DNA from 2 places in the Streptomyces sp. NPDC000880 genome. Region 2 is predicted to be linked to the other one. Evidence: riboswitches for the same ligand, from Rfam matches in the RefSeq annotation. Region 2 holds a riboswitch; the other holds the start of a gene.
The links. Region 2 has a riboswitch for cobalamin ahead of ACWDO5_RS24945 (ribonucleoside-diphosphate reductase subunit alpha). Riboswitches for the same ligand answer to the same signal wherever they lie in the genome.

Region 1: linked by a shared signal. The riboswitch ahead of ACWDO5_RS28625 (cobalamin biosynthesis protein) and the one ahead of ACWDO5_RS24945 (ribonucleoside-diphosphate reductase subunit alpha) in region 2 are both predicted to bind cobalamin.

Annotation. Positions count from the first base shown of each region.
Region 1 covers NZ_JBSFMS010000118.1:14,437-18,225, reverse strand. Annotated here, with positions in the region: gene ACWDO5_RS28635 (anion permease) at 1-750, shown strand, start outside; gene ACWDO5_RS28630 (hypothetical protein) at 763-987, shown strand; cobalamin riboswitch at 1,122-1,264, shown strand; gene ACWDO5_RS28625 (cobalamin biosynthesis protein) at 1,369-2,334, shown strand; gene ACWDO5_RS28620 (cobyric acid synthase) at 2,331-3,789, shown strand, end outside.
Region 2 covers NZ_JBSFMS010000089.1:20,790-24,578, reverse strand. Annotated here, with positions in the region: gene mctP (monocarboxylate uptake permease MctP) at 1-211, shown strand, start outside; gene ACWDO5_RS24955 (hypothetical protein) at 309-974, shown strand; gene ACWDO5_RS24950 (GNAT family N-acetyltransferase) at 994-1,494, shown strand; cobalamin riboswitch at 1,547-1,671, shown strand; gene ACWDO5_RS24945 (ribonucleoside-diphosphate reductase subunit alpha) at 1,814-3,789, shown strand, end outside.

The DNA.
Region 1 (3,789 bases), on a different contig from region 2:
ACCGCGAAGGGCTACCGCGCCGGCCAGATCACCTCGGCGGGCCTGGTCTCCCTGGCCCACGGCACCAACGACGCACAGAAGACCATGGGCATCATCACGCTGGCGCTCGTCGCCGGCGGCGTGCTCTCCCCCGGCTCCAACCCTCCGCTGTGGGTCATCCTCGCCGCCGGTCTCGCGATCGCGCTGGGCACCTACCTCGGCGGCTGGCGCATCATCCGCACCATGGGCAAGGGCCTGACCGACCTCCAGCCGCAGCAGGGCTTCGCCGCCCAGACCAGCGCGGCCAGCGTCATCCTCGCCTCCTCCAACCTCGGCTTCTCGCTGTCGACCACGCACTCCTGCTCCGGCGCCGTGATGGGCGCGGGGCTCGGCCGCAAGGGCGGCGTGGTCCGCTGGTCCACCGCCACCCGGATGTTCGTCGCCTGGGGCCTGACCCTGCCGGCCGCCGGTCTGGTCGCCGCGGGCTCGGAGTTCGTGACCAAGCAGGGCGACTGGGGTGTCGCCGCCGTCGCGGCCTTCCTGATCGGCGCCTGCGCCGCCATCTGGTTCGTCTCCCGCCGCCAGGTGGTCGACCACACCAATGTCAACGACGTGGCCGGCGACGCCGAGCCCGCCGGTGCTGTGACAGCCGCCGTCGCGGCCGTCAGCCCGCCGCCGGCCGGCACGCCCGCGCAGGACTTCAAGACGACCATCCCGGCTCAGCCCCACGCGGCCGACTCCGAGCCGACGACGCAGCCGGCCACGGTGTAAGGACAGATCAGCATGAACATCGACTGGGCAGCACTCGGCTCCGTCTTCGGCGTGAGCCTCGTCGCCACCGTCGCCCTGGTGGGCCTGTTCACCCTGGGCGTCGTGGGCCTGACCAAGCAGGAGTCGGCGACCGCAGGGGGCGGCGGCTCCGCGGTCCTGGCGCGCACGGGCGCGTACGCCTGCTTCGCACTCTGCGCGGCGGCCGTGGCGTACGGGATCTATCTGATCGTCGTCTGACGGCGGCTCACTCAGCACCACTGAGCACAAGGCCGGGCCGGGTACCCCTTCGGGTGACCCGGCCCGGCGCTCTGCTGGGCCTTCGATGTGGGGCTCGGCACACTGTCCCACCGCAGGTCAAAGGCGAGTTGACGGGCGTTCCCGCACGTGGTGGACTGCCGAAGCCATCTACGGCGGCAGAAGAGGAAGCCGGTGCGAATCCGGCGCGGTCCCGCCACTGTCACCGGGGAGCACTCCCCCGGAAGCCAGGAACTCTCACCGCCGATCACGTCGAACCAGGGCGCGGACACCCTGAGTGAGGACATATCGCCATGCGCGGCTGCGGTTCAGTTCCTGCTGTGAGTACGAGGGCCCTTCCAGGCGAAATGTCGGCCTGAACCCATGCGTGCCGACCGCACTTTCGCGTACGGCGCTGCCGCCGGCCTGGTCGGCGACCTGCTGCTCGGCGACCCTCGCCGGGGGCATCCGGTCGCCGCGTTCGGACGGGCGGCGGGCGCCGTCGAGCGTGTTCTGTGGCGCGACCACCGTGGCTGGGGCGCGCTGCACACCGCCGTGTGCGCCGGGGGCGCCGCGGCTGCCGCCGCGCTCCTCGCCCGCGGGATACAGGGCCGCTCCGCCGCGTCCGTCGCGCTGACCGCCGCCGCCACCTGGGCCGTCGTCGGCGGCACATCGCTGGGCCGTGAGGCGCGGGCCGTCGGCGGCGCGCTCGCCGCCGGGGACGTGGAGGTGGCGAGGGAGCGGCTGCCGCATCTGTGCGGTCGAGACCCGCAGAGCCTGGACGAGCAGCAGATCGCCCGCGCCGTCGTGGAATCCGTCGCGGAGAACACCTCCGACGCGGTGGTGGGCGCGCTGGTCTGGGGAGCCCTCGCGGGTGTGCCGGGTCTGGTGGGTTTCCGGGCGGTCAACACGCTGGACGCGATGGTCGGCCACAAGTCGCGCAGATACCGTCGGTTCGGCTGGGCCTCGGCGCGCCTCGACGATGTGGCCGGCTGGCCGGGCGCCCGGCTCACCGCGGGTCTGGCGGTGCTCGCCGGCCAGGACCCGCGCGGAGCCGTACGGACATGGCGGGACGACGCGAAGAAGCATCCGAGTCCGAACGCGGGCCCGGTGGAGGCGGCGTTCGCTGGGGCGCTCGGCGTACGGCTGGGCGGAACCCTCTCGTACGGCGGACGCGTCGAGCACCGTCCCGTACTCAACGGCACGGGCCGCCCGGTGCAGTTCGGCGACATCGAACGTGCCGTGCGGCTCTCGCGCCGCGTCGGCTGGCTGACACTGGCGGCCTGCGCGGCGGGCCGCGTGGCGGGGCACGCGCTGCGCGTGCGGCGCGCCGGAAAGGGGCGAGGATGAGCAGGCGGAAGGCCGGGGGGCTGCTGGTCGCCGGAACCACCTCCGACGCGGGCAAGAGCGTCGTCACGGCCGGGATCTGCCGGTGGCTCGTACGGCAGGGAGTGAAGGTCGCGCCCTTCAAGGGGCAGAACATGTCGCTCAATTCGTTCGTGACGCGCGAAGGCGCGGAGATCGGGCGGGCGCAGGCCATGCAGGCGCAGGCCGCGCGCGTGGAGCCGACCGCACTGATGAACCCGGTGCTGCTCAAGCCGGGCAGCGACCGCTCCAGCCAGGTCGTGCTGATGGGCAGGCCGGTCGGCGAGCTGAGTGCCCGCGGTTACCACGGCGGGCGGCAGGAAGCCCTGCTGAGTACGGTCGTGGAGTGCCTGGAAGAGCTGCGGGGCACGTATGAGGCCGTGATCTGCGAGGGGGCGGGCAGTCCGGCCGAGATCAATCTGCGGCGTACGGACATCGTGAACATGGGCATCGCACGGGCCGCACAGCTCCCGGTGCTGGTCGTCGGAGACATCGACCGCGGCGGCGTCTTCGCCTCCTTCTTCGGTACGACGGCGCTGCTCGGCGCCGAGGACCAGGCGCTGGTCGCGGGCTACTTGGTCAATAAGTTCCGGGGCGATGTGTCGTTGCTCGAGCCGGGCCTGCAGATGCTGCACGGGCTGACCGGGCGGCACACGTACGGAGTGCTGCCCTTCGCGCACGGCCTCGGCATCGACGAGGAGGACGGGCTGCACGTCTCTCTGCGCGGCGCGGTACGGGAGTCGGTGGTCGCGCCGCCCGTCGGCGAGGACGTGCTGCGCGTCGCCGTGTGCGCGCTGCCGCTGATGTCGAACTTCACCGACGTGGACGCCCTGGCCGCCGAACCAGGCGTCGTCGTGCGGTTCGTGGACCGGTCCGAGGAACTCGTCGACGCCGACCTGGTGGTCGTGCCGGGCACCCGTGGGACTGTGCGCGCCCTGGAGTGGCTGCGCGAGCGGGGCCTCGCGGACGCGCTGAAGCGGCGAGCGGCCGAGGGCAGGCCCGTACTGGGCATCTGCGGCGGCTTCCAGCTGCTCGGCGAGCACATCGACGACGAGGTCGAGTCACGGGCCGGCCGTGTCCCGGGCCTCGGCCTGCTGCCCGTACGCATCCGGTTCGCCGTCGACAAGACACTGGCCAGGCCCGTCGGCGAGGCGCTCGGCGAAGCCGTGGAGGGTTACGAGATCCACCACGGCGTCGCCGAAGTGCTCGGCGGCGACACGTTCATCTCTGATGGCGACAGAAACAGTCTGGACGGCTGCCGGGTCGGCTCCGTATGGGGCACGCACTGGCACGGGTCGCTCGAGAGCGACGGCTTCCGGCGCGCTTTCCTGCGCGAGGTGGCCGCGGCCGCGGGACGGCGCTTCGTACCCGCGCCGGACACCTGTTTCGGCGCGCTGCGCGAGGAGCAGCTGGACCGACTCGGCGACCTGATCGAGGAAC
Region 2 (3,789 bases):
AGAGATCCCGGGTATCGGCGAGATCGGCTACATCGGCCTGACGGCGTTCGTGCTGAACGCCGTGGTGACGGTGGTCCTGACGTTCGTGCTGCGGGCGGCGAAGGCGCCGGAGGGCGTCGACGAGACGAGCCCGTCGGACTACACGGCGGACGCGGGCGACCCGGGTGTACAGGTGGAGCTGCCGAAGGCCACCGCGGGCGCCGGTCACTGAGACCGACCCGGTCACCGGGCCTCACCCGGTCGAGGGCCGTCGCGCTTCCCACGGGAGAACGCGGCGGCCCTCGCCGTACCTGCGAAAGAATGTGCGCATGAGACGTCGCGCGCGTTTGTCGCTTGTGCTGCTCACCCTCGCCCTTGCCGGCTGCGGGACGGAGGCAGCGGTCAACAGCGGCACTCGGGGCAGCGACGGTACGGGGAGCACCAGCGGTCCCGTGCCCGAGCGGTCCGAGCTTGAGGCGCGCGCCCGCGCGCTGCAGACCCTGCCCGAGCATGTGTATGTGACGCGGTCCGACGGCTTCGAGCTGGCGCGGCAGTCTGTGGGTGTCATCGGCGGCGACGGCTTCTCGGCCACGTATGTCTCGAAGACCGGTGGGCAGATCACGCTCCTGGTCGACCGGGGCGAGGTGGACGAGGCGAACTGCGCCGGACTCCCGATGGGGTCGGCCACGGGCGCGGTCGGACCGGCCGGCGCACCCTGCGCGAAGGACGGCAAGGGCTGGTACCGCACCTCGGACAGCGGCCATGAGTACGTCCGTACGGAGAACGGTCTGCGGATCCAGATCAGCGCCGGCACTCAGGTGGAGCGCGACGTCCTGCGCGAGGCCGCCGAGGCGGCCCACCTCGCCGACGACCGTGAGCTGGACGAGGTCCTGCCCCCGGCCGGGGACGTCGGCGGACAAACGCCCGTCGAGCGCGGCGACCTGCCCCCGGCCGGCGACGGCGCCCCCAACAATGAGGTGGGCGTGAGCGGCTGACCCGGTCCACACTGCGCCCATGGACATCACCATCAGGGCAGTGCGGCCGAAGGAGTACACCGAGCTGGGCGAGATCACCGCCCATGCCTATCTGGGCGACGGGCTGCTGCACTTCGGCGAGGACGATTCGTATCTGCATGTGCTGCGGGATGTGGCGCGGCGGGCCGCCGAGGCCGAGGTGCTCGTCGCCGTCGACGGTCGCGGCCGCCTGCTGGGTGGCGTGACCTTTGTCTCGGGCGGCGGGGAGTGGGCCGATATCGCCCGCTGTGGCGAGGCCGAGTTCCGGATGCTCGCAGTCGCCGAGCAGGCCCGTGGACGGGGTGCCGGCGAGGCCCTTGTGCGGGCGTGCGTCGAACGCGCCCGAAGCGTCGAGGGGTGCCGGCGGCTCGTGCTGTCGACGCAGCACGGCATGCTCGCCGCCCACCGGATCTACGAGCGGATGGGCTTCGTCCGTACGCCCGACCGGGACTGGGAGCCCGTCCCCGGGATCACCCTGCTGACCTACGCGTTGGAGCTGTAGCCCGCTACGACACAACATGTGGGGGGTGCCGCATCCAGCGGCCCCCACATGTATGCTCATGCTCGCTGTCGCCGCAGGGGAATCCGGTGGGAATCCGGAACTGTCCCGCAACGGTGTGCTGTGGTGCGCTTTGTCGTACCCACCAGTCCGAAGACCTGCCGACGGTGCATCCGGCTCGACCGAACCGGGTGCCGAGACATCCGGGCCTCGCGGTTGGGTCGGTGGATGCCGTGCGGTGTGCTGCCATTTTCCGGGTACGTACGCCCCCGCGGCCCTCCCCTCCCCCGCCGGCCCAGAGCCGAGCGAGGGAGAGCACCACGTGACCATCGCGCCAGCCGATCCGGCTTCAGGCATCGCAGAGCATGCTGTCGACGGCCCCGGGACCGCGCTTCTGCGGACCCTGACCGATCTCACCGCCGATCTGCCGGACACTGACCCGGGACGCGTCGCCGCCGCCGCGCTGCGCGGCCGCAACGCCCGGTCGGACGCGGCCGAGTTGCGCAGCCTCGCCACCGACGCCGCCGCGGGGCTGATCTCCGAGGACCCGGCCTACTCCCGGCTCGCCGCCCGCCTGCTGACCCGTCACATCGCGGACGAGGCCGCCGGACAGGGCGCGGTGTCCTTCTCCGCTTCGGTCGCGGTCGGCCACCGGGAGGGCCTGATCGCCGACCGCACGGCCGAGTTCGTCACGCTCCACGCCGCCCGTCTCGACGCTCTGATGGACCAGGACGCCGACGACCGTTTCGGCTACTTCGGGCTGCGCACCCTCTACAGCCGCTATCTGCTCCGGCACCCCCTCACCCGCCAGGTGATCGAGACCCCGCAGCACTTCATGCTGCGCGTCGCCTGCGGACTGGCCGAGGACACCTCCGCGCGCGCCCTGGACGAAGTCGCGGCGCTGTACGGGCTGATGAGCCGCCTCGACTACCTCCCCTCGTCGCCCACCCTCTTCAACTCCGGCACCCGCCACCCGCAGATGTCCTCGTGCTATCTGCTGGACTCCCCGATGGACGAGCTCGACTCGATCTACAGCCGCTACCACCAGGTCGCGCGCCTCTCCAAGCACGCGGGCGGCATCGGCCTCTCCTACTCCCGCATCCGCGCCCGCGGTTCACTGATCCGCGGCACCAACGGCCACTCCAACGGCATCGTGCCGTTCCTGAAGACCCTCGACGCCTCGGTCGCGGCCGTGAACCAGGGCGGCCGGCGCAAGGGCGCCGCCGCGATCTACCTGGAGACCTGGCACGCGGACATCGAGGAGTTCCTGGAGCTGCGCGACAACACCGGTGAGGACGCGCGGCGTACGCACAACCTCAACCTCGCGCACTGGATCCCGGACGAGTTCATGCGCCGCGTCGAGGCCGACGCCGACTGGTCGCTGTTCTCACCTTCCGATGTGCCGGATCTGGTCGACCTGTGGGGCGACGAGTTCGACGCGGCGTACCGCGAGGCGGAGGCCGGGGGACTCGCCCGCAGGACCATCCCCGCGCGGGAGTTGTACGGCCGGATGATGCGTACGCTCGCCCAGACCGGCAACGGCTGGATGACCTTCAAGGACGCCTCCAACCGCACCGCGAACCAGACGGCGGAGCCGGGCCACACGGTCCACTCCTCGAACCTGTGCACCGAGATCCTGGAGGTGACGGACGACGGGGAGACGGCCGTCTGCAACCTCGGCTCGGTCAACCTCGGTTCGTTCGTGCTCGCGTCGGGAGACATCGACTGGGAGCGGCTGGACGAGACCGTCCGTACCGCCGTGACCTTCCTCGACCGGGTCGTCGACATCAACTTCTACCCGACCGAGCAGGCAGGCCGCTCCAACGCCAAGTGGCGTCCGGTGGGCCTGGGTGCGATGGGTCTGCAGGACGTCTTCTTCAAGCTCCGCCTCCCCTTCGACTCGCCCGAGGCGAAGGCGCTGTCCACGAAGATCGCCGAGCGGATCATGCTCGCCGCCTACGAGGCGTCCTGCGACCTCGCCGAGCGCAACGGCCCGCTGCCCGCCTGGTCCCAGACCCGCGCGGCCCGTGGCATGCTGCACCCCGACCACTACGACGTGGCGCTCAACTGGCCGGAGCGCTGGGACGCGCTGCGCACCCGCGTCGCCGAGAGCGGCATGCGCAACTCCCTCCTCCTCGCCATCGCGCCGACCGCGACCATCGCCTCGATCGCGGGGGTGTACGAGTGCATCGAGCCTCAGGTCTCCAACCTCTTCAAGCGCGAGACGCTGAGCGGTGAGTTCCTCCAGGTCAACGCCTACCTGGTGGAGGAGCTGAAGAAGCTCGGCGTGTGGGACGC